One region of the Mangrovibacillus cuniculi genome, then DNA from elsewhere that is predicted to be linked to it. Evidence: a T-box and tRNA genes for the amino acid it is inferred to sense, from the RefSeq annotation. Region 1 holds a T-box; the other holds one or more tRNA genes.

The links. The T-box of region 1 lies ahead of tyrS (tyrosine--tRNA ligase). A T-box ahead of a tRNA ligase gene usually reads a tRNA of that ligase, here a tRNA-Tyr.
Region 2: it encodes a tRNA-Tyr, which carries the amino acid that the T-box ahead of tyrS (tyrosine--tRNA ligase) is inferred to sense. The anticodon was not compared.

What each region holds. Positions count from the first base shown of each region.
Region 1 is NZ_CP049742.1:1,902,180-1,918,524, forward strand. It holds gene thiI (tRNA uracil 4-sulfurtransferase ThiI) at 1-834, opposite strand, end outside; gene G8O30_RS09790 (cysteine desulfurase family protein) at 848-1,966, opposite strand; gene G8O30_RS09795 (hypothetical protein) at 2,055-2,291, opposite strand; gene G8O30_RS09800 (septation ring formation regulator EzrA) at 2,354-4,045, opposite strand; gene hisJ (histidinol-phosphatase HisJ) at 4,212-5,033, shown strand; gene refZ (forespore capture DNA-binding protein RefZ) at 5,016-5,642, opposite strand; gene G8O30_RS09815 (GAF domain-containing protein) at 5,841-6,320, shown strand; gene G8O30_RS09820 (sensor domain-containing diguanylate cyclase) at 6,385-8,202, opposite strand; gene G8O30_RS09825 (hypothetical protein) at 8,335-8,883, opposite strand; gene rpsD (30S ribosomal protein S4) at 9,129-9,731, shown strand; gene G8O30_RS09835 (alpha/beta hydrolase) at 10,059-10,790, shown strand; gene G8O30_RS09840 (hypothetical protein) at 10,937-11,176, opposite strand; gene tyrS (tyrosine--tRNA ligase) at 11,289-12,548, opposite strand; T-box leader at 12,900-13,107, opposite strand; gene G8O30_RS09850 (transglycosylase domain-containing protein) at 13,201-16,116, shown strand; gene acsA (acetate--CoA ligase) at 16,161-16,345, opposite strand, start outside.
Region 2 is NZ_CP049742.1:2,872,440-2,888,784, reverse strand. It holds gene glmS (glutamine--fructose-6-phosphate transaminase (isomerizing)) at 1-1,576, opposite strand, end outside; gene glmM (phosphoglucosamine mutase) at 2,037-3,389, opposite strand; gene G8O30_RS14675 (CdaR family protein) at 3,417-4,655, opposite strand; gene cdaA (diadenylate cyclase CdaA) at 4,648-5,475, opposite strand; gene G8O30_RS14665 (anti-sigma factor family protein) at 5,672-6,256, opposite strand; gene sigW (RNA polymerase sigma factor SigW) at 6,292-6,855, opposite strand; gene G8O30_RS14655 (aspartyl-phosphate phosphatase Spo0E family protein) at 7,029-7,196, shown strand; gene rocF (arginase) at 7,255-8,154, opposite strand; tRNA gene G8O30_RS14645 (tRNA-Lys) at 8,879-8,951, opposite strand; tRNA gene G8O30_RS14640 (tRNA-Gln) at 8,958-9,032, opposite strand; tRNA gene G8O30_RS14635 (tRNA-Tyr) at 9,132-9,216, opposite strand; tRNA gene G8O30_RS14630 (tRNA-Thr) at 9,224-9,299, opposite strand; tRNA gene G8O30_RS14625 (tRNA-Val) at 9,308-9,383, opposite strand; tRNA gene G8O30_RS14620 (tRNA-Glu) at 9,404-9,478, opposite strand; tRNA gene G8O30_RS14615 (tRNA-Thr) at 9,498-9,570, opposite strand; tRNA gene G8O30_RS14610 (tRNA-Asn) at 9,573-9,647, opposite strand; rRNA gene rrf (5S ribosomal RNA) at 9,657-9,773, opposite strand; rRNA gene G8O30_RS14600 (23S ribosomal RNA) at 9,924-12,855, opposite strand; rRNA gene G8O30_RS14595 (16S ribosomal RNA) at 13,062-14,612, opposite strand; gene G8O30_RS14590 (hypothetical protein) at 14,878-15,114, opposite strand; gene pdaB (polysaccharide deacetylase family sporulation protein PdaB) at 15,254-16,003, shown strand; gene G8O30_RS14580 (KinB-signaling pathway activation protein) at 16,135-16,345, opposite strand, start outside.

The DNA.
Region 1 (16,345 bases):
TCTTTCTCTAATTTGATCTGTAATTTTTAACATCATTCTTCGTGTAGAAGTCATCGTATAATTCTCTGGGACTTGCTGTTGAATTTGTTCTTGTATCTTGGTGAATGGAACAATGTGTAAAGTAACTTTTCCACTAAAAGCCGCTAATTTTTCTGCAAGAGCAATAACTTTTTCTTTAGATCGTTCGCTAGTATAAGGAGGACTAAAAAAGTGAACCGCTTCTATTTCCACTCCTCTTTTCATTGTCATAAAACCAGCTACAGGACTATCTAAGCCACCTGAGAGCATTAACATAGCTTTTTCGGAAGTTCCAACAGGGAGACCACCCATTCCCTCAATTGTTTCACACATAATATAAACGCCGTTATCTCTAATTTCTAGTTTCAACTCGATGTCTGGCTGTTTTAAGGCAACCTCCAGCCCCTCAACATTCCCTTTTACATACCCACCAATCTGTCGATTAACCTCATTTGTTTCTAGGGGAAATGATTTATCAGATCTTTTCGTATTTACTTTAAATGTTACTAAACCTTTATTTTTTTGTTCTTGAACCATTTGTGTAGCGATTGTTTTTATACTATCCAGATCTTTCTCCACTTTTATTACCGGACTAAATGAGTGGATTCCAAATATCTTTGTTAACCGCTCCATTACTTCATCTTGCTCCTGCTGCTCCGTATACACATACATACGATCTCTGTCCGCTTCGATTTTGACAGTTAGACCTTTCAAAGCTAATAAACAATTCTTTTTTAACTGTTTAATAAAAGAATTACGGTTTCTTCCTTTTGTACTTAGTTCTCCATATCTAATTAAAATACGATCTATCTTCACATTCATTTCCTCCCTAAGATGCTAAAAATGCTTCTAATGCACTCCAAGCTTTGATAAGTTCTTCCTCTGTTGATTGTATGGATAAAGATATTCTAATAGAGCTTTTTGCTTCTGCATCTTTTCTTCCCATTGCTAATAAAACAGTGCTGGCCTTTGCAAGCTTAGAGGAACAAGCACTTGTTGTAGATACATAAATACCTTTCATCTCTAAAGCATGAACAAGTACTTCTCCAGGTGTTCCAGGAGCAGAAAAATTAATTATATGAGGGGCACTATTTTCTAGTGGACTGTTTAACAAAAGTTTCGGATGATGTTTAACTTTTTCTTTAAATTCATTGGTTAACTTGGAAAGCTCCGTTAGGTTTTTTCTCTCTTCTACTAACCTTAATGCTTTCGCAAGACTCACAGCTCCTGCAACATTTTCTGTCCCACTTCTTAAATCTTGTTCTTGTCCACCACCTCTTAACAATGGGGATACAAGCTTATTTTTTTTCAGGATTAATGCACCTGTCCCCTTTAATCCATGAACTTTATGGCCTGAAATTGTAAATGAATCAATATGCCATTCATCTACCTTTAATTCTACTTTCGTCATTCCTTGCACATGATCAACATGAAAGTGCGCCTTAGAATATTTTTTGACTACTTCACCAATCTTACTAATTGGTTGGACGACACCTGTTTCATTATTCACACTCATAAATGTAACTAGCGTTGTATCATTTGTAATTGCTGCTTCTAATTCAGATAACTGAATTAACCCAGATTCGTCGACAGGAATATACGAAACCTTCGCACCTTGTTTTTCTAAATAATGAACCGTTTCTAAGATAGAAGGATGTTCCGTTTCAGCTGTGATAATATGGGTTTTAGAAATCCCATTTTGTTCTGCGACGCCTTTTACTATCATGTTATTTCCCTCTGTGCCTCCAGAAGTGAAGACTACATCTCTAGGTTGCACATTACAAATTGTAGCAACTTGTTCCCTAGCTTTTTGCAATAATTTAGACGATTGGCTCCCAAGCTCATGCAAGGAAGATGGATTTCCAAAATATTTAGTAGAAACGGTAGCAAAAGTATCCACAACTTCTGCAAAAGGTTGTGTCGTCGCACTATTATCTAAATAAATCATGTTAGTTCCCTTCTGTGATTAACTTATCATGTATTTTAAGATACGATTACCATTCCCAATATTCACAAATAAAAAAACAAAGGAAGCTTTACCTCTCCCTTTGTCCATTTACAAACTGTAGTAAAGAATCGATTGAAACAGTTCCATTTTGTACTAAATGACTTACATCTTCAAGCATTAAACCTTGTTCTTTGAAAGAAGACGTAACTTGCACACTCTCTTCACGAGTGTCACTATTTTCATTTATAGTTTTATCTAAAGGAACAGAAGCTACTAGTTCCTTCGAATCTTGCACGAAGGGAATTGGTTGAAGATACATAAACAATACGGCTCCCCATACGACAAACGACAGTGCACTTAAAAGGATGAACGTGAAGCTTGGAAGTCTCATTCGTCTTCGTTTAGCAACTTCTCTATTTTTTGTAAGGCACCTGGTTCTACTTCTTCCAAAGCTGTAGCAGCTTCTTCTAAAGCTTGTTGGTATTGGTAAGAACGGAATGATTTTTCCGCTTGTGTTAATCCTATTTTCACCACTTCATAACGGTTACGATATCGATTCCCATACTGAATAACTTGCTCCGCTAAACGACATTGATCCATCAATTCTTCTACTCGCTCATCAAGTTCCTTCACACGTGAACTAGCTTCTTCCACTGATTCATTAATAAGCTTCATGTTTAACGGATTTTGTTTTAATAGATCAAACGTATGTTGAACATGGTTTGTTGTTTCCTCAAGGTACGCTTGGAAAGAAGCAGGAACACCTGGCGTATTACTCTTTAGTAATCTCTGTGCGATATCCATCAGCTGAAGCTTGGTCTTAGCGATAATTTCTTTCGATAGTAATTCATCTTTTCTTAACGTTTTTAAGTGAGCTATGTATTCTTTGTAGTGAAGCTCTAACTGCGTTAATTCATTTTCAATCTCTATTAAAGCTTCATGTGTAGATGAATAAATGACATTTGATTGCGCGAGACCATCCGCTAAACCTTCATATCTCTTTTTTAGTTTATTAAACGTAGAATAAAAATTGGTTGGTGCGTCTTTTTCTTCTTTAGCCAATTCATATGACCTTTTTACTTCTTCTACTTGCTCCATCGCTTCTTCATGCAAAATTGTCACAGTATCAAGTAAATCTTTTACTTTGGGCTCTAATTCTTTGGTATTAGTCCTAGCTTCCACTTCCACTTGGTAATGGTCAAAGATGCTTTCAATTCTGTTTGTTAATTCTTCTCCTTTTTCTGAAGCTACAGCGATACTTCCTTGATAAAGGTCTTGTAGGATAGTTGCCTGTAAATTCTCTAAGGCTTTTAATTCTTCTTCTAATTTCAAATGGTTTAAGTTGTAACCCATCTTTTTCATTTCTGCAAATCCTTCTGTTGCATCTAAAATGTCTGCTGTAATAGGATTGGAGAAATCATTAAGGTAAGAAGGAATTTGAGTTAACTTCTTTTCTAGTACTGTAACGTGTTCTAACAACTCAGTTACCACTGAATTTGCTTTTAAATAGTCGCCATTTCCTGTTAACTCCTCATACTGACGAATAATGTTTAGCAAGTTCTCATATTCCTTTTCTAACGCACGTGCAGCTCTTCCAAAAGAAGTCTTTTCGTTTATCAGTTTCACATGAAGTGAATGGATGACTTCGAGTGCACCTTTCACTTTTTCTTCATTGGTTTCATGACTTTCAATTAAGTAAGCAAGTTCTTTTAGAATAGTGTTTATTCTCTCTTCTATAACTTCTAGTTGTTCTGCTATAAATACAGTTCTTTCTTGGGACTTTTTAAATTTATACTTTTCAGCAGCATCTTCTGCTTCAAAGAACCATTCTTCAATGTCGGGGAAATGAACTGTGATAATTTCATCCCATTCTTGTCTCCATTTTTCAAACCATTCTTCCGCTTCCCCAGTAAGGTTCAGTGATTTCACTTTAGAAAGTTCATCTAGTACCGGGCGATTAATTAGTTCTTTTTTAAATTGATCTAAATCATCAATCTCTTTAAATCGTTTACGTTTATTAATTTGTGTATAGATAATAATGGCAATGATTGTGATTATTGCACCGATGAATATTTCCATCGTAAGCCCCCTGTTCCATACTCGCACGTTTCTCTTTAACTACTTTACTGTAGATTAAAATAATGTCTTAATGATACCATGACAAAGACAAAATTTGACGTTATTTTGCATATTTTTTTCAAATTAACTAACTTATAAGAAAGTATCGTATAAAGGAGCGATTTTCATGAAGCGTGACGGCCACATCCACACCCCTTTTTGCCCACATGGAAGTAAAGAATCTCTTACCGCTTATGTAGAAAAAGCGATACGTTTAGGACTTGAACGAATCACTTTTACAGAGCATGCACCACTTCCAACGTCATTCACAGACCCCACACCGTTAAAAGATAGTGCTATGACGGTAGCAGACGTACCTCTCTATATAAAAGAAGTTACAGCATTAAAAGATTACTATGCAAATAAGATCACTATTCAATGTGGTTTTGAAGTAGATTATATAGAAGGATTGGAAGAAGAAACCAAGGATTTCTTAAACGAGTATGGCATGCAGATTGATGATTGTATCCTCTCAGTTCATTTTTTAAAGGACAAAAATCAATGGTTTTGTTTAGATTATCATGAAGATACATTTCATGTTATGATTCAATCTTTTGGAAGTGTAGAGAGAATTTACGATACATACTACCAGTCCATCTTAGCTAGTATTCACGCTGACTTAGGTTCATTTAAACCCAAAAGACTCGGACATATCACGCTTGTACACAAATTCCAGGAACTTTTCCCTGTTTCAAAAGAGTATAAGACAAAAGAAAAAGAATGGTGGGGTACCATTCTACAAGAAACACAAAAATATAATTATCAGCTAGACTGTAATGGAGCTGGAATAGTTAAACCATATTGCAAAGAGGTTTATCCTCCTATATCCGTTATTCAACAAGCATTGTCCATGCAAATACCATGTGTATATGGTTCTGACGCACATCATCCAAATGGGCTAGCACAAGGCGTTACAAATGAACTACGTGAATTAATACGCCACTTTTAATCTTTGTTTTGGTGGCAAAACCCAAGTTTTTGTAACCCATTGCATAATTACTTGTGTATGACGATCAACAAAGTATGGTTCGTTAGGGAAGAGTTGCCACACTTCTCTTGCGTATTGTGCTTGTAAAAATGGCATAATTAGCATGGATTTAAATTGTAATAATAAAAACCGATCCGGTATGGCAGGAGTGTCTTGAACAGGAATCTTGTGAAAAAGGGAGATAAAATATTGTCGCTCTTTCATTAAATATGTAGCTGTTAACTCCCTTACTAATTGAGTATCTGTAGCCATTTCACGCAAGACAAATCTAGAAAGAACATGTTCTTTCGCATGAAAAGATAAAATCGCATGAATATATTCATAGATAAATTCACTATCTTCTTTATCGGAATGTTTAAAAACAGTTTCTTCGATAGTTTGAAAGTACTTTTCAAAATACAACAAAAAAATATTCCGTAAAAGTCCGTCTTTATTATTAAAATAATAACTTATTAATGAAACATTCATTTCTGCTTTCGTCGCTATATCTCTGACAGATGTTCCACCATACCCTTTTGCTTGAAACAACTGTATTGCTGAATGAATAATTTGTGCCTTTTTATCTTCCATCGTCGCACCTCCTAATTGGAAGCTAAATAGTTCCCAATTTCCTTCATTTCATGTATAGTTGCAAAAAGAGCAATTACGTATTTACTACCTTCTTACTTTGACTCTTTTATTCCTGCTATAATCTTTCGACAGAAATAGCATTGTAAGATGATTCACACGAGAAGAAGAACGTATTTTGTCAATTGGAGGATGATTAGTATGTTCCATGTCGAAAATTATTCTGGTTCACGTGAAGCTAGATATGCAACTGTTATTAAACAGTTAGAAGCACTTTTAGAAGGCGAACCAAATCAAATTGCAAACTTATCCAATGCAGCAGCACTTTTAAATCAATTCTTAGATCGAGTTAACTGGGTAGGCTTCTACTTAATGGACGGAAAAGAATTAGTTTTAGGTCCATTCCAAGGCCTTCCAGCTTGCGTTCGAATTCCTTTAGGGAGAGGCGTCTGCGGAACTGCAGCAGAACAAGGAAAAACGCAGCTAGTAGCTAATGTTCACGAATTCCCTGGACACATTGCTTGTGATGCGGCTTCTTTGTCAGAGATTGTTGTTCCACTTGTAAAAGATGGTGAAGTTATCGGAGTTTTAGATATTGATAGTCCTGAACTTGCTCGTTTTGACGAAGTAGATCGAGTTCAATTAGAAAAGTTCTGTGAAACGTTATTGAGGTTTCTATAACAATGTGGAAAAGAGCTGTGAAAGGTGGTGCCGCCACCTTTCACAGCTCTTCTTATTATCTTGGTTAAAATTCAGTTTGTGATACTACTTGATTTTTTCCATTTTCTTTTGCGAAGTACAAGGCAGTATCTGCTCGATGAAAGACATTTTTCACTTGTTCTTTTGGTTTGTCCCAATAAGCAACCCCACAGGATATAGTAATACTTGGCTGAATTTCTTTTCTTACTCGAGTGGACAGTTCATTTGCTAAAAGGACAGCTTTTTCTAATTTCCAATTTGGTAAGTATATCGCTAACTCTTCTCCACCCCATCGTGCGCCAAACTCTTGTAATCCAAGAATCTTTTGCATAATAGAACCCACCTGTACAATTACTTCATCACCAACTTGATGACCATGTGTATCATTTACTAATTTGAAATCATCGATATCAATTAGAATAAACGACCCACACTCATCTCTTTCAAGGGAAGCACCCATCATTTTGTCCAGATAACTCCTGTTATATAGTTGTGTTAAATAATCTGTGGAGACTAAGCGTTCCAATTCATCTCGCAAGATCGAATTGTGAATAGCTAAAGTTGAGTGATCAATAATGGATTGGAGAAATTTAAACATTTCAAAGGTATAGGCATAGGCTTCTTTGTGAAGTACAATACAAACCCCCATCATCTCTCCCGATTGCATCATTGGCACTGCCATAACAGACTTGTATGGAGCTTCCGTCCAATCCAGTTTTGCTTCAACATCAACCATAAATATACTATCTGGAAATTGTTTCATTTTCTTCATAATGTGCTCTAGATATCTTGAAACATCTTCATTCATAAATGGTTCGCTTCCATCAACATGGAACTCTCCATGATGCAACAATACGAAACCATAAGAGGTAGAATGAAAATGTTTTGTTATCTGTTTTCCTAAAAAGGTAAGCGTGTCCGTAAGTCGCAAACTACGATTTAAGTGATGGGAAGTTTCATTGATAAGTTGTAAATCTGAGATAAGTTTCTTTGATTGTTTATATAACTTAGCATTTTCTAGAGCAGACCCTGCTGTATCAGCAAGTAAACGAATAAATTCTATTTCCGTATCTAAATAAGGAGAATGAAAGGGTGTTTCTACTTGTAATACGCCATATACACCTTGTTTCCCACGTAATGGCGCATAAAATAAAGTGACTTCTCCAGGAATTTTTTCAAAAGTTGATACGCCACCTGTAAATGCTTCCATTACTGCAAGATTAGCTGAATCAAAATCAAAATAGGTAACTGGTAATCCATCTATATTTTCATATTGATTTGTTAGTAGTAATGTATAGTCAAACCGATGGTACACTCTCTTTAATGTATTCATAAGTTCCATTAAAACTAGCTGATCGTCCATTGAAGAATGAAATTTTTCCGTCACCCTATACAACTCTTTATAGCGACGTTCATCTTCTATTCTTTCTTGAATGAAAATAATTCTTTGAAAGAACCTCATAGTCTCTTTACAGAACTCTTGCCAGAACAACTCTGAGTATAAAGTGAAGTCCTTTTTTTCTAAGATTAAAAGTAAGTGGTTGTTATTAATGAAAGGAAAGGAGAACACTACGTTTGAAGAATGTGCTGTGTAACTAAACGTGTAGGAACTATTTTTACACTTGTAAAATTCATTCAACTTTATATCATATGGATAAGATAATGGTCCACTAAAGAAAATGGATCTCAAATCTTCTACACGTTGATCTACAATTTTACCAATACAAAGATGTATTGGTGCATTTAATAATCCTTGCACACCTTCCGACCAAGGTTTTAATAAATAACGAGAAGAACTATGGGATTGTTCGTTTGTTGAAAGTTCATAAAGCATCGCTTTGTATTTTAAGATCACATATTCCATTTAACTTCACTCATTTGAAATCACCTATTGGTTTATTTTTCCTCTTAAAATAGTTCATTTATCCTATTATAGCATATACGATAAAATTTTTGTGGTTGAAATACATACTTTCGGACTATCAGTTGGTTTTTTCTACCTTTCTAATATTATCCAATCTGTTTCTGTAAAAATAAGATAAATTTCATTTCCTTTAATGATATCTAGTACTTTGCTACTTTGGGGTAATTCATAGGATAGATTACTCTCTTTTATATAAAGTTTACGGTTATTTTCTACAGAAAAGGGGATTCTCTTTGTTGCCTTTTTTTTACTATTTGGAGCTTTAACTTTTTTAATACCCTTTTCACTTACTGCGAAATAAGACTCTGAGGTTTTTATAAAAGTTTCTTGGAAATATGCATCAATATAAATCTCTTTTATATCTGACGACTCTTCAATTTGATCAAATAATACCGTTTTGTACTGGTGATTTTTATCTACTTGATAAAGAGAAATATGTGTTATTTCTCCTTTTTTCATGGATTGAACAAAGTAGATGTAGGCACTATTTTCCGCAACCCACTCTTGCTTAGGTATTTCACTCGATGTTAGTTGTTGAAATCGGAAAGCTAAGACCACAATCAGTATAGAAACTCCAATAAAAATAAATCTCCATTGCTTCTCTTTTTTGGTTTCTATCATTCTACTTCTCCTTAATTTTATATCTTTCCTTGACTATAGCATTTATAGATTATATAATGTTCGTTGTGTAAAATAATGCAGCCTAGTATCACGGTTTGATGATTCTATACTGTTCCTCTAAGTGAGGTGTAACCCGTAACCCGCTGCTGCTAGGGCGAAGTTACATGAAAACAGTATACTCATGACGCTGATGATTGCCGGTTTTTATTTTACAACAAAATAAAAACAAAAAGGAGGAGTCTCTCATGGCTCGTTATACAGGTCCAGCTTGGAAACTGTCTCGTCGTCTTGGAATCTCTCTAAGCGGCACAGGTAAAGAATTAGAAAAACGCCCTTACGCACCAGGACAACACGGTCCTAACCAACGTAAGAAAATCTCAGAATATGGTTTACAATTACAAGAGAAGCAAAAGCTTCGTCATATGTATGGTGTAAACGAGCGTCAATTCCGCACGTTATTCGATAAAGCTGGTAAAGCTCAAGGTAAACACGGTGACAACTTCATGTCACTTCTAGAAGCTCGTCTTGATAACGTAGTATACCGTTTAGGTCTTGCTCGTACACGTCGTCAAGCTCGTCAGCTAGTTAACCACGGTCACGTTATGGTTGATGGCAAGCGCGTTGACATTCCTTCTTACAGCCTAAAAGCAGGTCAAACGATTACTCTTCGTGAGAAATCTCGTAACCTTTCTATCGTTAAGGAAGCTATCGAAGTAAACAACTTCGTACCTGACTTCTTAACTTTTGATGCTGATAAATTAGAAGGTTCTTTCACTCGCTTACCAGAGCGTTCTGAGTGTCCTGCTGATATCAACGAAGCTCTTATCGTTGAGTTCTACTCTCGTTAATCTTTCTAGATGGCAGAGTAATGCACCTAAATCCCTTGAAATGTTGTTTCAACAACGTTTCAGGGGATTTTTTTTGCCATTATAATTGGATAATGAATATTCTATACAATAGTAAATCTCTCACCCTTGAAATGTTTTGTATATGTATGGGAAAACTAAAAAAAACAATTATATGGGGTGACATATGAAAAAAGCCAAAAAATTAGTAAAATGGGCTTTTTATAGCCTAGCATCGGTTTGTTATTTAGCTGTTTTATATGGGGTATTACAAGATTTGTTTAAATTAATCACTGGATTCTTTTCATCTTAATGTGATAGAGGTGCTGTATGAAAAAAAGTAGACTGCTATCCCTTTTCATTATTGGAGTTATATTCCTTACTCTTACTAGCTTTTTTATTTGGACGCAGATGACATATAAAGGAACGGAGAATCTATCAGCAATGTTAGAGGAAGTTCCGTTGAAAGAGAACAGTACGTATATTTTTACACCGGAAAAAGAGAGTGATATAGGTATCATTATCTATCCTGGTGCCAAAGTAGAGCCAGAAGCTTATTTTTATTTAGGGCAAGAACTATCTGAAAGTGGTTTTATGGTAGCTATACCTTCCATGCCACTAAACTTGGCGATAACAAATGTAAATAAAGCTAAGGGTATTATTGATAACCATGAAAGCATTGATCAGTGGTTCATTGGCGGACATTCACTTGGTGGTGTGGCAGCTGCAAGCTTTGCTTTTGAACAGCAAGATAATTTGAAAGGATTAATTTTATTGGCTTCCTATCCAAGTGGAAAAAGTGATTTCTCTAATACTAATTTTCCAATATTAAGTATTTATGGAGAACGAGATGGATTAACAACTTACGAAGAAATAGAAAAAAATGCAAGATTGTTATCTAAAAATACAATCATTCATGAAATAAAAGGTGGAAACCATGCACAATTTGGTGTATATGGAGAGCAAAAAGGTGATAATACAGCAGGAATCAGTGTTAAAGAACAGCAAGAGGAAATCGTGTCTACTATTACAAGTTGGATCAATGAAGGATTAGGTAAATAAAGGATTGAGTTACTTTACAAGTATGTGGTTGTGCCTATGAGAGCCATTTCTTTGGATATTTTCCTACGGCTTCGGCTTAAAGCCGTATACCTTCCTTCTCTCTTCCTACGGCTTCGGCTCTAAGCCACAATTTAAGAAGAAATAATTTAGCATCGACGGATAACTATAAAACTTATACTACCCATCATACTAATTAACCCTAAAGTAAACCAACCCAATAACGGGAAAAACTGAAATGCTGTCCATGTTTGATAACTAAACACTATGAGTAAAATAGTCAAAAAGACTATACCATTCCTTACATTTTTCTTAAAAACAGAAGTGAATATAGCAAACAATAAAGCTACTTGAATCAATAAGACTACTGCAAGCAGTGCATAAAACACTTTATCTCTCCTTTCCATAAAATACGCTATTTTATTTACAAGACACATCAAAAAACCATTCTATAAGAAGCGTATCACACTTCTCCGTAGAATGGTTTTTACATTAACTGAATTATGAAAAACGAATCATCGTGTATTTCTTTTTACCACGTCTAATTATAGTGAATTCTCCGCCTAGACGATCTTCATTAGTAAGTGCAGAACCTACGTCCGTCATACGTTCACCATTTACATAAACAGCACCGTTTTGTACATCTTCACGAGCTTGACGTTTAGATGGACTAATTTTTGCAGCAACAAGTAAATCAACTAAACCTGGATTTAATTCCTCACTTACAAACGTAGGAACGTCCTTAAATCCTTGACGAATTTCATCTACAGATAGAGACTTAATGTCACCACTGAAAAGCGCTTCTGAAATGCGAATTGCTTGTGCCAACGCTTCTTCACCGTGAATTAATTTCGTCATTTCTTCCGCTAATGTTTTTTGTGCTTTTCGTAGATGCGCTTCCTCTTCTACACTCTTTTCCAACTCATTAATTTCTTCCATAGAAAGGAATGTGAAGAACTTCAAGTATTTCACCACATCAGCATCCGCAGTGTTAATCCAGAATTGGTAAAACTCGTACGGCGTAGTCTTCTTTGGATCTAACCAAATAGCTCCACTCTCTGTTTTACCGAATTTTGTTCCATCTGCTTTTGTTACTAGTGGTATTGTCATGCCAAATGCTTTTGCGCCTTCTCCTTGTGTTTTACGAATAAGCTCTAAACCAGTAGTAATGTTCCCCCACTGATCACTACCTCCGATTTGAAGACGACAATTATGGTTTTCATAAAGGTGCATAAAGTCCATAGCTTGAAGAATTGTATACGTGAACTCTGTGAAAGAAATTCCCGTCTCTAAACGATTTGCAATTGTATCTTTCGCTAACATGTAGTTCACACCAATGTGCTTCCCAATATCACGTAAGAACGTAACCATATCCGTTGCACCAATCCAATCATAGTTATTCACCATGATTGCACCTGTGTCTCCTTCAAATGTGAAAATTGATTTTAACTGTTCTTGAATGGAAGCTACATTGTGTTTTACATCATCCAACGTTTGGAGTTGTCTTTCTTCCGATTTACCACTTGGATCTCCAATTAATCCTGTAGCTCCTCCAACTAGCACAACCGGACGGTGACCAGCTTGTTGAAAGCGGCGTAACGTTAGGAAAGGTAATAGGTGACCAATGTGCATACTATCTGCTGTTGGATCAATCCCACAATATAGTGAAACACTTTCTTTATTTAGAAGTTCCTGCATTCCTTGTTCATCTGTTTGTTGATAAATAATTCCTCTGTCTTTTAAATCTTGTATTAAATTCATCAAAATGCCTCCTTAAAATTCTATCTGAATGATTTGTTTACTTACTTTTAGAAATGTAATGGTCACGTTTACAGCTAAGTTTGTTTTGAGTTTATTGCTTAGTGTCCTCACATTAAGGATACTCAGTTAAGTACGGGCCACTTCTGCAACTGGCTTTGGTTGGGTTTGGTTGCTTAGTGATCATTACATTAAGGATACTCAGTTAAGGGCAGGCCACTTCTGCAACTGGCTTTGGTTGGGTTTGGTTGCTTAGTGATCATTACATTAAGGATACTCAGTTAAGGGCAGGCCACGTCACGTGGCCAACACTGAGTTGTTACTTCACGTAACAAAAAACGCCCCCACAATAAATGCAGGGACGCTTGAAAGCGCGGTACCACCCAGCTTAAAACTTTAAAAAGTTTTCGCTTTAAACCTGTAACGAAGGTTAAACGTTAGTTCACGTTAGCAAACTAATGCTCCAGGGTGTAATTCAATATAAACGAATGGACGATTCGCAGCTACCATCGTCTTTCTTAACAGGGTCGTTTATATTTACTTAGCCTTTCTACGCTCGATATAAAAGTTACTCAAATTATAGATAGAAGCATAATCTTTGTCAACAGCTGTAGTGAACTATGCTATAATTAATCTGTTCTAAGGAGGATTCGACATGAATAGAGCAAATTTGCATGCTAGTTTACAACGAATATCAACTTGGTTAAAGCAGAAGCGAGTCAGTCAAAAAGCTCGTATTACATACGGTGTTATTGGGAATGTGCTATTACTTTTCTTTGTAATGGCTACATTAGGTGTTGCATTTGTAGGAGCAACCGGTGCCGGATATTTTGCATCATTAGTAAAAGAAGAACCTATTCGTTCCTACGAAAGTATGGAGAGAGATATTTACAACTACGAACAAACTTCTGAATTATACTTCTCAGATAATGTGTACCTAGGAAAAATGAGAACAGACCTAGAACGTGAAGAAGTATCACTTGAGAATATTTCCCCTTATGTAAGAGAAGCATTAATTGCAACAGAAGATGAATATTTCTTTGAGCACGAAGGCGTTGTGCCTAAAGCTATTGCTCGTGCATTAATACAAGAATTCACGAACTCTTCCGTTCAAACAGGTGGTTCTACCTTAACACAACAATTAATCAAAAACCAAATATTAACAAACGAAGTATCCTTTGATCGTAAAGCAAAAGAAATCCTCTTAGCTTTACGTTTAGAAAGATTCTTTGAAAAAGATCAAATATTAGAAGCTTACTTAAATGTCTCCACTTTTGGGCGTAATGCTAATGGTCGTAATATTGCAGGAATTCAAGCCGCTGCCAAAGGAGTTTTTGGAGTCGAAGCAAAAGACTTAACCCTTCCCCAAGCTGCCTATTTAGCCGGATTACCACAAAGTCCATTTGGCTATACACCATTTACGAATAAAGGGGAAGTGAAACAAGACTTAAGTCCTTCTATCGATCGTATGAAAACAGTACTAGAAAGAATGAAAAGAGAAGAGTTTATTACGGAAAAGGAATTTAATGAAGCAATTTCCTACGACATCAAATCTAATTTAGCTAAGCCTATCGCTACTTCTAATGAAAGATATCCTTGGCTTTCAGCTGAAATCGAAGAACGTTCTAAGCACATTCTGAAGTATATTCTTGCAGAACAAAATGGGATAACAAGAGAGCAGTTAGATCAAGATGAAGCTGAGATGGGACGCTATGAGACACTGGCTTCTCGTGCGTTACGACAAAATGGATATCGTATCCATACAACAATCGATAAACAGATTTTCGATAAAATGGAAGAAGCAAAAGATTCTTATCAAGGATATGGACCAACTGTTACTGTCACAAATGAGGACGGTGAAGCGGAGGAACAACCTGTTCAAGTAGGAAGTATTTTAATAGAAAATTCTACTGGTAAGATTTTAAGTTTTACAGGTGGTCGTGACTTTGAAACGAGTCAAATCAACCATGCGACGCAAGCTTATCGTTCGAATGGTTCCACTATGAAACCTTTATTATCCTATGCCGTTTCGTATGAACTAGGAGAAGCTAGTCCAGGAACAGTTTGGGCAGATATACCAGTAACGATACAAATTCCTGGGCAACCACCATATGAACCAGGTAACTACAATAATCGTTTCCATGGATTAGTTTCATCTCGTTTTGCATTAGAAAAATCATATAATATACCTGCGATTCAGCAATATAGAACAGTTATTAATCAATCACCACTTGAATACCTAAAGAAGATGGGGTTCTCAAGAATAGATGATGCAAATGACAGTGGTCCAGCTGTCGCTATTGGTGGCCTAACAAACGGTGTAACGGTTGAACAAAACGTTAATGCCTTCGCAACCTTTGCAAACCAAGGAAAGTTTATCGATGCATATTTAATTGAACGAATTGAAGATACGCAAGGAAATATATTATTTGAACATAAACCAGAACCTGTGGATGTCTTTAGTCCACAAACAGCTTATTTAACATTAGATGTCATGCGAGGCGTTCTTACTAGAGGGACTGCTGGTTCCGTTCCAGGACAACTTGCCTTTTCTTCCGACTGGGCTGGGAAAACTGGTACCTCACAAGAAACAAAAGATGTATGGTTCGTTGGAACAAATCCAAACGTTACTTTCGGAACCTGGTTAGGATATAAAACACCACGGTCACTAGAAGCTAGAGGTGTAGAAAGTGCTTCCAGAAGAAACTTAACAGTATGGAGTAGGCTTATTAATGCAGCGTATGAAGCAAAACCAGAGGTAGTAGATCCTAATGAGCAATTTAAGATGCCAGGGGGAATTGTTCGTCGTTCTTACTGTGCCATCTCTGGTCTGTTACCATCTGAAGCATGTTCGCAAGCTGGTTTAGTAGAAACCGACATTTTTAATGCTAAATTCGCTCCAACGAAGACAGATGACAGTTTAATCAACACAAACTATGTAACGATTGGTGATAAAAAGTATATTGCTTTAGATTCTACACCTGCAGAGTTTGTACAAAAAGGCTTATTGTTAGCCCCTGAGTATGTAGAATCCTTAACAAATGGACAAGAAATAGACTTACAAACATTACTTCCAGATAACCCAAAATGGAATAATATTATACTTGCAGATGATACTATTTCGGATGACGGTTCAGTACCACAGACCGTTAATGCAGTTGTTAGAAACTCCTTATTAGCTTGGACTCCTTCTACTAGTCCTGATGTTGTTGGCTACTATGTCTACCGAGTGGATGGTGGCAAAATAACAAGGGTAGCAGCCGTTAAAGCTGGAGAGGAAAGAAGATTGACCGTATCTAGTGGAACGTATGTGGTTCGAGCGGTAGATGTTGCCGGAAAAGAATCTGCTAATTCAAATCAGTTAACATTTGGTCAATCAAAACCAGCGGATCCACCAGCAACAAGTAAACCACCTAAAGAAAAACCACCAGAGAGCAACCCTCCTGCCGACCCACCAACAGATGGTGGAGGAGATGAAGAAAATCCTGGAGATGGAAATGGGGATGGAAACGGAGAAGAGCCTACTGATCCTACCGATCCAAGTACCCCACCGGAAGATAATCCTGAGTAACGAAAAAAGCTGAAACGACTTAAAATTAGTCGTTTCAGCTTTTTTTAATCTTCCATTGTACTTAAGTCACCTGTTGGCAAATCTAATTCCCAAGCTTTTAATACTCGGCGCATGATTTTGCCACTTCTTGTTTTCGGAAGTTTATCCTTAAATTCAATTTCTCTTGGTGCTGCATGTGCAGCTAAACCTTTTTTCACGAACTGACGAATTTCTTCGCTTAGTTCATCCG
Region 2 (16,345 bases), 970 kb from region 1:
GGATACTTAAATCCACATTTTCTTGAGTAGATAACGCAATAACTGGTGTACCTTCTTCAATCAATGCAATTGTACCGTGCTTTAACTCTCCACCAGCAAAACCTTCTGCTTGGATGTAAGAGATCTCTTTTAATTTTAACGCTCCCTCTAGACCAACATAGTAGTCTAAAGAACGACCGATGAAGAAACAGTTACGAGTAGTTGCTAAGAACTCACGCGCGATTTCTTCCATCTCTTCTTTTTGATCACATAATGCTTCCATAGCAGTCGCTACAATACCTAGCTCTGTTACAAGGTCAAAGCCAAGTTCACGACCTTTTGCTTTTGCTGTTACCGCAGAAAGAATAGATAAAACTGCGATCTGTGCAGTATACGCTTTTGTAGAAGCTACTGCGATCTCTGGGCCAGCGTGTAATAATAACGTGTAATCTGCTTCACGAGATAAGGTTGAACCTGGTACATTCGTAATTGTTAACGCTTTGTGACCAAGCTTTTTCACTTCTACAAGTACCGCACGGCTATCTGCTGTTTCACCGGATTGAGAAATGAAAATAAATAATGGTTTCTCTGATAATAATGGCATGTTATAAACAAATTCAGAAGCCACATGCACTTCTACAGGTACTCCAGCCAATTTTTCAATAAACTGTTTACCTACAAGTCCTGCATGGTAACTAGTTCCACAAGCAACAATATACACTCGATCCGACTGATCCATTGCTGCAAGAATATCTGCATCAATTGTTAACTCGTTTTGATCGTTTTGGTACGCTTGAATAATTTTACGCATCACAAGCGGTTGCTCATCAATTTCTTTTAACATGTAATGAGGGTACGTACCTTTTTCAATATCACTAGCATCAAGTTCTGCTGTATAAGGCTCACGAGTACGAATCTCACCCTCAAGAGATTGAATCGTTACTTCATTACGAGTAACAATAACCATTTCTTTATCCATTAACTCTAAGAATTGATCTGTTACTTGTATCATTGCCATGGCATCAGATGCCACAACATTAAATGTATCTCCAACTCCTACTAATAGTGGAGATTTATTTTTTGCAACAAAAATGGTTTCTTCGTTTTCTGCATCAATTAAAGCAAGTGCATACGAACCTTTTACAAGCTTTAATGTAGCACGGAATGCTTCCTCTGTAGAAAGACCTTCCTTAGAGAATTTATCTACTAACTGTACAATAACTTCTGTATCTGTATCACTTTCAAACGTTACATCAGCAAGATATTCACGCTTTAAGATAGAATAGTTTTCAATTACTCCATTGTGAACTAAAGTGAAACGACCAGATGTACTTTGGTGAGGGTGAGCATTGTGACGGCTTGGAGCTCCATGAGTTGCCCAACGTGTATGTCCAATACCAGTTTGTGCGGACACATCACTTGCTACTACTTCACGTAAGTCAGCAATACGACCCTTTTCTTTAAATACATGAACACCTTCTTCGTTTTGAACGGCAATACCAGCAGAATCATAACCACGATACTCTAGTTTTTCTAAGCCTTTCAAAAGGATTTCTTTCGTGTCCTGCGTTCCAATATACCCTACGATACCACACATATTACAATTTCCTCCTCTATGGATAAGAGGACAAATTTACTTCCCATGGGGACAAGTAAACCGTCCCCTTATCTCGTTATATGGTTGCACATGTTCCGTCCTTTGTGCATCAGGTCACCCCAATGGTTTAAGACTTCACGTTACAATGCTGTGCGACATCGGGAGGCATCCGCCGAACTTTCGATAAACCTCCTCCTCGTCAACTACAATCCGTTCGCTCCAGATGGTAGTTCAGGCGCTTTAACCTGTCGAATGAGTTCTTTGTAAATCCTTGTTATTTACATTTTCTCAAACAACAGAATCTATCTTACCTTATCATTTCCGAAATCGTCAACGAAAATGTGTAAACCCTTTAGTGGTAAGATACGACTCCTAACAAAGAATATGCAGAGAGCCATTATTCTGTGCGCTCTCTGCATATAGTTTAGACGTATCGAGTTTGAAAAGGTTACAAAATCTTTTAAGATAATCCCATTTCTTCTTTTACTACTTCTGCAATACGGTCAACAAATGTATCACACGCTTCTTGTGTAGGTGCTTCTGCCATTACTCGAACTAATGGCTCTGTTCCAGATGGACGAACTAGAATACGCCCGTTACCACCCATTTCTTCCTCCACTTGACGAATAACTTCTGCTACTTTGTCATTATCTGTTACTGCATGCTTATCCGTTACACGAACGTTTACTAACTTCTGAGGGTATTGCTTCATCTCACCAGCAAGCTCTGATAACGATTTTTTCGTTGCTTTCATAATGTTTACTAACTGCAACCCAGTTAGTAGACCATCACCAGTTGTATTATAATCTAAGAAAATAATATGACCAGATTGTTCTCCACCTAAGTTATACCCATTTTCTTTCATCGCTTCTACAACATAGCGATCACCTACAGCTGTTTGAACACCTTCAATATTCAGTTCTTCTAGTCCTTTATGGAAACCTAGATTACTCATAACTGTAGACACGACAGTAGAGTGTTTTAAGCGGCCTTCTTGCTTCATATATTTACCACAGATAAACATAATTTGGTCACCATCAACAATTTGTCCTTTTTCATCTACTGCAATTAGACGGTCACCATCTCCATCAAATGCAAGTCCTACATCTGCTCCTTTTTCTAACACTAGTTCTGCTAGCTTCTCAGGATGAGTAGATCCAACGCCTTCATTGATGTTTAACCCATCAGGTGTAGCACCCATCGTAGTAATATCTGCGTCTAAATCTGCAAACAAATGTGCTGCTAAAGAACTTGTTGCGCCATGAGCACAATCAAGCGCTACGTGAATACCTGTAAACTCTTCATCAACAGATTGTTTTAAGTACTGAAGATACTTTTGTCCACCTTCAAAATAATCGCTTACTTGTCCTAAATCTCCTCCAACAGGACGAGGTAGCGTATCTTTTACTTGGTCTAGTAATTCTTCAATTTCCGCTTCCTGGCTATCAGATAGTTTAAAACCATCTGGACCAAAGAACTTAATACCATTATCCGCAACAGGATTATGTGATGCAGAAATCATCACTCCCGCTTGTGCTCCAAGCGCTTTTGTTAAATAAGCTACTCCAGGTGTCGAAATGACCCCTAAACGCATGACTTCAGCTCCAATGGATAGCAATCCAGCAACTAATGCACCTTCTAACATGTGGCCAGAAATACGTGTGTCACGTCCGATAATCACTTTCGGACGCTGCTGCTTTGTATTCTTTGTTAATACGTATCCTCCAAAGCGACCTAAACGAAATGCCAACTCCGGCGATAATTCCGTATTAGCAATACCACGTACGCCATCTGTTCCAAAATATTTACCCATAGTTCATTCTCTCCTTTATCGATACGCCTAGGCGTTTTCACTGTCTGGTTCTATTATTCTAATCGTTACATTCTTTGACGGGAAAGACCAAACTACATTGTCCGGTCCATCTACATCTATAGGAATAGTATGTTCTCCTGCTTCTAAGCCACTTAAATCTAATAGTAAAGTAAAAGCAGAACCCTCTAATTCTTGTACAATGGTAGACTCTCCTGAAGCTGTAACGTTCGTACGTCCATTTTTAGGAGTAACAAACTCTACTTCTAGACCATTCTCTAATCCAGAAGTAGAGATGGAAACATCAGAGAACGTTCTCTCTTCTTCCTTTGTAATGTCTACCTGTACCGGAATTTCGTCTTCACTTGCTCGATTTAAACCGTCTTGTAGATTAACCGGTATATTTACCACATCGTCTTCTTCCAATTTGGTTACATCTACTTTCACCTCATAACGTTCGATTCGATCTAGAACGCTTTGTCGGCCGTACAAAGTAATTTCTTTTACATCTGTACTAATAGAGTTCAGTGTAACTCCATCTGGTAGTTTACCTGATTGAACGATTTCAACAGGAACTGTCTTACTAGGGTTTCGTACTGGTACTCTAACTTCCACTCTAGCGGGCTCTACCACTACATTTAATAGATTTAGATCTCTATCCAGCACTCTGATAGGAGCATTGGTTAATATCGTTTCATCTACTTCAGAACCGATATTTAAGGCAGCTTTTACATACGTGATTTGATCTATTACATTTTTTGCACCGACGATTGTTACTTTCGTTGGATCCACAATAGGGGTATCAGATTCAAATCCTTCTGCAAGTTGGGACGTATCGAATTCTGCTTCTACAGAGAATTCCTTCGATACTCTTTCTTGTAAAGAAACATCTGCATACGTTGGATCTAAGGTAACTGTTAGCTTCTCGGAAATATTCCTTACTTGTATAGGAACATTTACTTCGCCTATGTCTGCATTAGACATATCAATAAATACTTCATATTCTTTTTGTGCTCGAGTAGACTGCACAATTGCCCGAGGGCCCTCAATTGTCATCGTGACCGTTGATGGAGCTCCTGTCACTACAAAGTTTTCATTATCGTAAATAACATCCACTGGTACTTCTTCAATCACTTCCAAGCTATCAGAACTACTAGCAGTCTGGGGAGATTGATCTTGGTCAAAATTAACGGATGAATACAGGAGTAATGCTAACAGTAGTGCCACTACTCTCATAAACCATTTACTTTCCATAAACTTATCAATCATTACGCTTCCCCCTCATCGAGAATAGTGAGGAGTTGTTTTGTTTTGATTTTGAAGAAGATAACAACTCTTCTGATAATAGACTCTTTAAATCTTCCACACTCAACCCACGATGTAGCTCACCATTTTTCGTTAATGACACTGCTCCCGTTTCCTCAGAAACAACAATGGTAATAGCATCTGTTACTTCACTTATTCCAATTGCTGCTCTGTGTCTAGTACCCAGTTCCTTTGAAATAAAGGCACTCTCCGAGAGAGGGAGATAACAAGCTGCTGCAGCAATTTGATTTTTTTGTAACACCACCGCTCCATCATGCAATGGAGTATTAGGTATGAAGATGTTAATTAGAAGTTCTGACGTAATTTTAGACTGAAGAGGTATTCCTGTTTCTATGTAATCACCTAATCCAGTTTCACGCTCGATTGATAAAAGCGCGCCGATACGACGTTTTGCCATATAGCTTATAGACGTACCAATATGGTCAATAATTAATTTCGTTTCTTCTTCTTCTTGATTGCCACTTCTAGCGAAAAGTCTTCCTCTTCCAAGTTGCTCTAATGCTCTCCTCAACTCAGGCTGGAAGATAATTATAATGGCCAAGAAACCCCACTCGATTACTTGTTCCATCATCGCACTAAGCGTATCAAATCCTAAGAACACACTAAGTGTTTGAACAATGATAATAACAAAGATCCCTTTTAATAGCTGAACCGCTTTGGTCCCCTTGATTACCATAATTATTTTATATATGACAAACCAAACTAATAATATATCAATGATGTTAGTCATGTAGTCTAACATCATAAAGTCTTCAAAAGGCATATTTCATCCTCCATCTATATAATCATCTTTTGATGCGTAGGAATAGGGGTATCTTTTTCATTATAGCATACTGGAAAATAAAAACGTAATTACGGTCATGTTACGAGTTAATGATAAATTCATGATGTAAATACCTTTCCTTAACTAAACAAAACCAGGTGAATCATCTATCCGACTCACCCGGTTTGTCCTACTTTTATGGCACAAATTGTTTTCCTAACTTTTTCATCTGGTACCACAACCATTCGAATGCTTGATCAATCTCCTCAATCTCACCAGTTACGGAACCAGCAGAAGCTAAGTATTTATCGCCATTTATAACAGTAACACTTCCATCTACTTTTCCTTCAATTTTGATGTTACCGTTTCGCACGATTACATCACCTTGAACCGTTTCACCTGGTGGAACCACTACAGTATCACCACTAGCAACCAAATTAGGTTGCTTTGTATAGGAGAACTCATCTGTTCCGTTCCAAGTAGTAAATAAACTGCCACCCATCAAAACAATAAACATAGCAGCCGCGGATAATAGAGGGTATTGTTGTAACCATCTCTTTGCACCGATACGTTTTTTCTCTTTCGGTAGTTTATCTAATACATTCTGTGTGAAATTATCTGGTGCACTAATATGAGAAGTACTCTGGACAAGTGCAATAACTTTTTTCAATTCATTAAAATGCTCTAAACAGTCCTGGCATTGATTTAAATGCGCCATTAACTGTTGTTGTTCTTCTACCGATAAATCGCCATCTAAATAATCATGCATAGCATTGATCATTTCATCTGAACATCGCGTCAAGGTCTTTCACCTCTTTATAAGTGTCTTAATCGTTTGCGAAGCGCTTCTCTTCCTCGGTGTATACGCGTCTTCACAGTTCCAAGAGGCATATCTAATATTTCACTAATCTCTTGTAAAGGCAATTCTTCCATATACTTTAATAAAATAACTGATCGATACTTTTCTGGCAATTGCATTATCTCTTGTTGTATTGTATGACCTATCTCCAATTGTTCTACTTCTTCATCAGGTTTTAATTCCGTAGAAGCAATTTGAGAATACATCGTTAAACCTTCCGTCCCTGCAACCTCTGCATCTAAATAGTAATCAGGCTTTTTCTTTCTGATACGGTCAATACATACATTAGTGGCTATCCGAAACAACCACGTGGAAAATTTCCGATCAAGATGATACGTATGAATATTTACATATGCACGAATAAACGCTTCTTGTGCCATATCTTCCGCTTCATGACGGTTACCAAGCATTCGATAGCATAATTGAAAGACTTTATCTTTGTAAAGTTCAACAATTTCACCATACGCATTCTGATCACCAGCTAATACCTGTTTAATTCTCTTCTTTACTAGTAAGTCCATTTTCTATACCCTCCGCCTCTGCGGCTACCTTTTATACGTATAGGTTTCAAAAAAGTTTCACCGTTCTAAAAATAATTTATAGGTTTATTCTAACAAATTTTTACTATATATGTTTGTACTTTTTGTAAAAAGGGGATAAAGTATATATATACCATTTGCAGGAGGAATGACTGATGAAGAGTTTAGAAGAACATATTGAATATTGTCGTCAAAAGATGGTGAAACTCGCTTCAAAGTATTCCTTTGCACACTCAGAAGTAGTTGCAGCAAGTGTAGAACTAGATCAACTATTAAATCAACTATGGCTAGAAAATAATAAAAAGAATGTCAGGAAGTCCTGACATTCTTTTTTTGTTACGTGAACAGTAACCACTCATTTTCAGGTGTGTTTTCTTTCTATCACAAAAGCTTCTCACCAAATAAAGAGCCAATGAGAGCAACTGCTGTAGCCGCAGTTTTGTTTTTCTCATCTAGAATAGGATTTACTTCTACAAATTCAGCTGAAGTAATTAACTTTGACTCTTCTAACATCTCCATAGCCAAGTGACTTTCTCTATAAGTAGCTCCACCTGGAACCGGTGTTCCTACCCCTGGTGCTTCTTGTGGATCCAACGCATCTAAATCTAAAGATAAATGCACCCCATCTAGATTCTTTTCTTTTAAGTAACTGATAGTTTCATCCATTACTTGAGTCATTCCAAGACGGTCTACCTCATGCATGGTATATACCTTAATTCCTTTTTCCTTAATTAACGTTCGTTCTCCCTCATCTAGAGATCTTGCTCCAATGATAACAATATTCTCCGGTTTTATTTTTGGAGAATCACCGTGTATGGAAGTTAAAGTCGGGTGACCTATTCCTAAACTAACCGCTAGTGGCATCCCGTGTATATTACCAGATGGAGAGGTTTCTCCAGTGTTTAAATCTCCATGTGCATCATACCAAATAATCCCTAAATTACTATAATGCCTTGCTAGCCCAGCAATTGTGCCCATCGCAATACTATGGTCCCCACCTAGTACTAAAGGAAAGTCCCCTTCAGTAATAACTTTATCAACCGTTATGGCCAGCTCCGTATTCCCTTTAGCAACCGCTTTCAAATTTCTCAAATTAGTAGAAGGGTCTTGCACTCTTTCAGCTGCTTCAATTAAAACATCCCCTCGATCTCTTACTGTATGACCGATGTTTTCTAAACGTTCTACTACACCTGCATATCTGATAGCACTAGGCCCCATGTCTACTCCACGTCTCATTTGACCTAAATCCATTGGTACACCTATTAAAGAGATTGATTTCATGAATGTTTCCCCCTTTTTATCTTTCTTCTATTGTAAGAGTAAATAGGAACATGACTCAACTCAACAAAATTTTGCATAACTATTCAGAATATATAATTTTATATTTAGTCGTTTTATATCAATCTTAGCTTGTATGGTGAAGTATAGAGAGACAATTCTCCAATTTGTCCATTCGGTATATGTAGGGTCTGCTTCTAGCGCCACTTTTAAAAATAAATTTCTTTATGTCCATAAACTTATTACTGAGGGGAAGTGTGAAATGTTCTTATGCTTTCTCTCATTGTTATCTTGGTGCATGAGTGCTTGTAGGGGCCATATTCTTTTCTTGCTAAGGGTTTTCTCGCGCCAGATGGGCATAGATAGCTTCTATTCTCTTCTCACGGCGGATTTCCTCGAGCCAGATGAGTATAGAGCGCTCCTATTCTCTTCTCACGGCGGATTTCCTCGCGCCAGATGAGTATAGAGCGCTCCTATTCTCTTCTCACGGCGGATTTCCTCGCACCAGATGAGTATAGAACAACACCTTTCAACTCACATACCTGTAATCTTCATAAAAGAAAACCTATTTAAGATCCCATTACGTATCTCTTTTGTACAAAGTATCATTTTTAATTAAATAAAGGAGACTCATCTAAGAGTCAACCACATCACGTGACTAACGATGAGTTGTTATTGATCACGTAACAAAAAAACTAGCCTACAAAAGTAGACTAGTTTTATGTGATGAGCCATGAAGGACTCGAACCTTCGACCCTCTGATTAAAAGTCAGATGCTCTACCAACTGAGCTAATGGCTCTAAAATTGGCTGGGCTAGCTGGATTCGAACCAACGCATGACGGAGTCAAAGTCCGTTGCCTTACCGCTTGGCTATAGCCCAATAATGTGATAGTAATAGTTTAACCAGAGTAAAGTATACTATGCATAACCAATTACTGAATTAATAGTAATAAAAAAACCTCTATTAAAGGTAAATAAGTGGTGGAGGGGGACGGATTCGAACCGCCGAACCCTGAGGGAGCGGATTTACAGTCCGCCGCGTTTAGCCACTTCGCTACCCCTCCACTTGGATGGTGCCGGCGATAGGAGTCGAACCCACGACCTACTGATTACAAGTCAGTTGCTCTACCAACTGAGCTACACCGGCAAAATATATGGTGGAGGATGACGGGATCGAACCGCCGACCCCCTGCTTGTAAGGCAGGTGCTCTCCCAGCTGAGCTAATCCTCCATATTTTTAATATGTATAAATGGTGACCCGTACGGGATTCGAACCCGTGTTACCGCCGTGAAAGGGCGGTGTCTTAACCGCTTGACCAACGGGCCAGTAAAGTGAAATTAAATAAGCTTCCAACCGGGCTCGAACCGGTGACCTCTTCCTTACCATGGAAGTGCTCTACCTGCTGAGCTATGGAAGCAATGGCTCCGCAGGCAGGACTCGAACCTGCGACCGATCGGTTAACAGCCGATAGCTCTACCACTGAGCTACTGCGGAATCATATAAGCCTGGCGACGTCCTACTCTCACAGGGGGAGATCCCCCAACTACCATTGGCGCTGAGAAGCTTAACTGCCGTGTTCGGGATGGGAACGGGTGTGACCTTCTCGCTATCGCCACCAGACATTATTGCTTCAAATCTCTTTTGTCTCTTAAGACAAAATTTATTTTACTATATTTGAAGAAAAAATCAAGTGTTTTTTTCACCTTTATTCCTTCAAAACTAAATACTGCGCGCCACCAAAGCGTATTGCCGAGAATCACCAAGTTTGACTTGGTTAAGTCCTCGATCGATTAGTATTCGTCAGCTCCACATGTCGCCATGCTTCCACCTCGAACCTATCTACCTGATCATCTTTCAGGGATCTTACTTCTTACGAATGGGAAATCTCATCTTGAGGGGGGCTTCATGCTTAGATGCTTTCAGCACTTATCCCTTCCGCACATAGCTACCCAGCGATGCCTTTGGCAAGACAACTGGTACACCAGCGGTGCGTCCATCCCGGTCCTCTCGTACTAAGGACAGCTCCTCTCAAATTTCCTACGCCCACGACGGATAGGGACCGAACTGTCTCACGACGTTCTGAACCCAGCTCGCGTACCGCTTTAATGGGCGAACAGCCCAACCCTTGGGACCGACTACAGCCCCAGGATGCGATGAGCCGACATCGAGGTGCCAAACCTCCCCGTCGATGTGGACTCTTGGGGGAGATAAGCCTGTTATCCCCGGGGTAGCTTTTATCCGTTGAGCGATGGCCCTTCCATGCGGAACCACCGGATCACTAAGCCCGACTTTCGTCCCTGCTCGACTTGTAGGTCTCGCAGTCAAGCTCCCTTGTGCCTTTACACTCTACGAATGATTTCCAACCATTCTGAGGGAACCTTTGGGCGCCTCCGTTACCTTTTAGGAGGCGACCGCCCCAGTCAAACTGCCCACCTGACACTGTCTCCCACCCCGATAAGGGGCGCGGGTTAGAAGTTCAATACAGCCAGGGTAGTATCCCACCAATGCCTCCACCGAAGCTGCCGCTCCGGCTTCCAAGGCTCCTACCTATCCTGTACAAGCTGTACCAAAATTCAATATCAGGTTGCAGTAAAGCTCCACGGGGTCTTTCCGTCCTGTCGCGGGTAACCTGCATCTTCACAGGTACTATAATTTCACCGAGTCTCTCGTTGAGACAGTGCCCAGATCGTTACGCCTTTCGTGCGGGTCGGAACTTACCCGACAAGGAATTTCGCTACCTTAGGACCGTTATAGTTACGGCCGCCGTTTACTGGGGCTTCGGTTCAGAGCTTCGCGTGAGCTAACCCCTCTCCTTAACCTTCCAGCACCGGGCAGGCGTCAGCCCCTATACTTCGCCTTGCGGCTTCGCAGAGACCTGTGTTTTTGCTAAACAGTCGCCTGGGCCTATTCACTGCGGCTCTCTCGGGCTTTCACCCTATCAGAGCACCCCTTCTCCCGAAGTTACGGGGTCATTTTGCCGAGTTCCTTAACGAGAGTTCTCTCGCACACCTTAGGATTCTCTCCTCGCCTACCTGTGTCGGTTTGCGGTACGGGCACCTTCTTCCTCGCTAGAGGCTTTTCTTGGCAGTGTGAAATCAGGTACTTCGGTACTATAATTCCCTCGTCATCACAGCTTGACCTTACGGTAACGGGATTTGCCTCGTTACCAGTCTTACTGCTTGAGCGCACATATCCAGCAGTGCGCATACCCTATCCTCCTGCGTCCCCCCATTGCTCAAACGGAAGAGAGGTGGTACAGGAATATCAACCTGTTGTCCATCGCCTACGCCATTCGGCCTCGGCTTAGGTCCCGACTAACCCTGAGCGGACGAGCCTTCCTCAGGAAACCTTAGGCATTCGGTGGAAGGGATTCTCACCCTTCTTTCGCTACTCATACCGGCATTCTCACTTCTAAGCGCTCCACCAGTCCTCCCGGTCTAGCTTCGACGCACTTAGAACGCTCTCCTACCACTCACACCAACGGTGTGAATCCACAGCTTCGGTGATACGTTTAGCCCCGGTACATTTTCGGCGCAGAGTCACTCGACCAGTGAGCTATTACGCACTCTTTAAATGGTGGCTGCTTCTAAGCCAACATCCTGGTTGTCTAAGCAACTCCACATCCTTTTCCACTTAACGTATACTTTGGGACCTTAGCTGGTGGTCTGGGCTGTTTCCCTTTCGACTACGGATCTTATCACTCGCAGTCTGACTCCCACGGATAAGTCATTGGCATTCGGAGTTTGTCTGAATTCGGTAACCCGATGGGGGCCCCTAGTCCAAACAGTGCTCTACCTCCAAGACTCTTACAACGTGAGGCTAGCCCTAAAGCTATTTCGGAGAGAACCAGCTATCTCCAAGTTCGATTGGAATTTCTCCGCTACCCACACCTCATCCCCGCACTTTTCAACGTGCGTGGGTTCGGGCCTCCATTCAGTGTTACCTGAACTTCACCCTGGACATGGGTAGATCACCTGGTTTCGGGTCTACGACCTCATACTCATTCGCCCTATTCAGACTCGCTTTCGCTGCGGCTCCGTCTTCTAAAACTTAACCTTGCATGAAATCGTAACTCGCCGGTTCATTCTACAAAAGGCACGCTATCACCCATTAACGGGCTCTAACTACTTGTAGGCACACGGTTTCAGGATCTATTTCACTCCCCTTCCGGGGTGCTTTTCACCTTTCCCTCACGGTACTGGTTCACTATCGGTCACTAGGGAGTATTTAGCCTTGGGAGATGGTCCTCCCGGATTCCGACGGAATTTCACGTGTTCCGCCGTACTCAGGATCCACTCAGGAGAGAACAAGATTTCGACTACAGGGCTTTTACCTTCTCTTGCGGACCTTTCCAGGTCGCTTCATCTACCTCGTTCTTTTGTAACTCCGTATAGAGTGTCCTACAACCCCAAGAGGCAAGCCTCTTGGTTTGGGCTGTTCCCGTTTCGCTCGCCGCTACTAAGGGAATCGCGTTTGCTTTCTCTTCCTCCGGGTACTTAGATGTTTCAGTTCCCCGGGTCTGCCTTCCAACTCCTATGTATTCAGAGAAGGATACTGTTCCATTACGAACAGTGGGTTTCCCCATTCGGAAATCTCCGGATCGAAGCTTACTTACAGCTCCCCGAAGCATATCGTTGTTAGTGACGTCCTTCATCGGCTCCTAGTGCCAAGGCATCCACCGTGCGCCCTTATTAACTTAACCGTTAATAATGCTATATTTTTTTCTTACCATAATGGAAAGAAATCTTAAGATGGCGATTCTCGGTTTTAATTGCTTTGGTGTCTTACAGTATTTAGTTTTCAAAGAACAAAAGTTTTGATGGATTGAACCATCAAAACTAAACAAACCAATGTATGTGCCGAACGTCAGTACTTCCGAAGAAGTACTGTTCCGTAATATATCCTTAGAAAGGAGGTGATCCAGCCGCACCTTCCGATACGGCTACCTTGTTACGACTTCACCCCAATCATCTGTCCCACCTTAGGCGGCTGGCTCCAAAAGGTTACCCCACCGACTTCGGGTGTTACAAACTCTCGTGGTGTGACGGGCGGTGTGTACAAGGCCCGGGAACGTATTCACCGCGGCATGCTGATCCGCGATTACTAGCGATTCCAGCTTCATGTAGGCGAGTTGCAGCCTACAATCCGAACTGAGAACGGTTTTATGGGATTGGCTTAACCTCGCGGTCTTGCAGCCCTTTGTACCGTCCATTGTAGCACGTGTGTAGCCCAGCTCATAAGGGGCATGATGATTTGACGTCATCCCCACCTTCCTCCGGTTTGTCACCGGCAGTCACCTTAGAGTGCCCAACTGAATGATGGCAACTAAGATCAAGGGTTGCGCTCGTTGCGGGACTTAACCCAACATCTCACGACACGAGCTGACGACAACCATGCACCACCTGTCACTCTGTCCCCTGAAGGGGAACGCCCTATCTCTAGGGTTGTCAGAGGATGTCAAGAGCTGGTAAGGTTCTTCGCGTTGCTTCGAATTAAACCACATGCTCCACCGCTTGTGCGGGCCCCCGTCAATTCCTTTGAGTTTCAGTCTTGCGACCGTACTCCCCAGGCGGAGTGCTTAATGCGTTAGCTGCAGCACTGAAGGGCGGAAACCCTCCAACACTTAGCACTCATCGTTTACGGCGTGGACTACCAGGGTATCTAATCCTGTTTGCTCCCCACGCTTTCGCGCCTCAGTGTCAGTTACAGACCAGAAAGTCGCCTTCGCCACTGGTGTTCCTCCACATCTCTACGCATTTCACCGCTACACGTGGAATTCCACTTTCCTCTTCTGCACTCAAGTTTCCCAGTTTCCAATGACCCTCCACGGTTGAGCCGTGGGCTTTCACATCAGACTTAAGAAACCACCTGCGCGCGCTTTACGCCCAATAATTCCGGACAACGCTTGCCACCTACGTATTACCGCGGCTGCTGGCACGTAGTTAGCCGTGGCTTTCTGGTTAGGTACCGTCAAGGTACCGCCCTATTCGAACGGTACTTGTTCTTCCCTAACAACAGAGTTTTACGATCCGAAAACCTTCTTCACTCACGCGGCGTTGCTCCGTCAGACTTTCGTCCATTGCGGAAGATTCCCTACTGCTGCCTCCCGTAGGAGTCTGGGCCGTGTCTCAGTCCCAGTGTGGCCGATCACCCTCTCAGGTCGGCTACGCATCGTCGCCTTGGTGAGCCGTTACCTCACCAACTAGCTAATGCGCCGCGGGTCCATCTGTAAGTGATAGCCGAAGCCACCTTTGAATCATCTGTCATGCGACAAATGATGTTATTCGGTATTAGCCCCGGTTTCCCGGAGTTATCCCAATCTTACAGGCAGGTTACCCACGTGTTACTCACCCGTCCGCCGCTAACTTGCGGGAGCAAGCTCCCACAAGTCCGCTCGACTTGCATGTATTAGGCACGCCGCCAGCGTTCGTCCTGAGCCAGGATCAAACTCTCCAATAGATGTTTGATTAGCTCATAAAAAACTTGTTTTGTTGTTTCATAGAAACAACTGAATTAAACGTTGGCACTTGGTTTGTTTAGTTTTCAAAGTTCAATGTTTGCCGCTCGTTTTCAGCGACTTTCTTAATATACTCGATGTCTCACTTAAAGTCAACAAGTATTTTAAATTATTTTTTCGCTTTCAAGCAACTCGTAAGTGCTCATCAGCGACGAATAATAATATATCACGATAGGATTTTAACGTCAACATTATTTTAATAAAAAATTAACTTTCTTTTTTCTGCTTTTGCTTTTTAGTTGGTAGGATGTATTGCATACACTCTTTATGAGTTGCTACACGTCTAAATAAAGCAAATAGAATTGTATACCTTTCTTCCATTGCTCTCTTTACAATATGATCAATACGAGTATCTTTTAAATCAAATAAAATTTCATCCATCTCTCTTTTTAACAGATACTGAATTTCCTCAACTTCTCTATTATTGACTAACAAACCCAACATTGCACACGCACCCCTTAGTTGTAATACATATAGTATTTTCCAATTGATTACTTTTAATCACGAAAAATTAATAATTAGCATATTTAGAGTGTTTGTCCACATATATGTACTACAAAGACTGTTTAAGGGGTTGGTTTTCATGAATTCTTTCTTCGTAATTAATGGTTCCAAAATGAAAAGAGGACTGCTAGTAGTCCTCGTTGCTTTCTTTACTGCACTATTTGTGTATACACAAACCGTTTCTACTACTACTGTATTTAAAACGGATAATGGAACCAGAGCTGTTTATTCTGGTAAAGATGGTATTGCACTCACATTTAATATTGGATGGGGTGACAAGCAAGCCGTACCAATAATTGAGCAATTAGTTTCCGAAAACGTTAAACAGGCCACTTTCTTTTTATCAGGTTCTTGGGCGGAAAGACATCCTGATACAGTGGAACTCATCAAGAAAAGTGGGTTTGAAATCGGATCTCTTGGATATGCTTACGTTGATTACACTGATTTACCAGACGATAAGATTAAACGTGATATTTTAAAATCACAAGAAGTTTTCACGAAATTAAACGTAAAAGATGTAAAACTACTTAGAACACCTACTGGTCATTTCAATGAAAAAGTTATTTCTATTAGCGATAAGTTAGGATTTAGCTTAATACATTGGAGTATTACAACAGATGACTGGAAAAACCCAGGAGTAGATAAAATTGTTGAGAACGCTTCTAAAACAAAAAAAGGAGACATTGTTTTGTTACACGCATCGGATGCTGCCAAACAAACTTCCAAGGCACTCCCTGAAATCTTGAACAAATTAAAAAACAAGGGTGAGTTTGTTACAGTAAGTACACTTCTTTCTAACGGAAACATCAAAACAAAATTAGTACCTTAAGATTGAAAATCAAACTACACCAGGATCTCCAATAATTTCTGAAGCACTCTTTAGAATGCAAGCAATATCACAAGATTGGTAAAGAGTAGTTAACGTAACATAAAAAAGACTGTCGCAATTGCGACAGTCTTTTATGCTTGTGCAGCTTTCCTATCTAAGCGTTCTTTAGTAGCTTTCTTAGACAGTTCAATATAATGTGGCAATCTTAGTAACTGATATCCGTTGCAAATAATCAGTGTAGATACCATTAAGTAAACATAGCTCATTTCATTACTTCGAAATGCTGGCAAAGCTTCTACTAATGTAGCTACCACCATAAAGAAGAATGCTGAGGTAAACGTA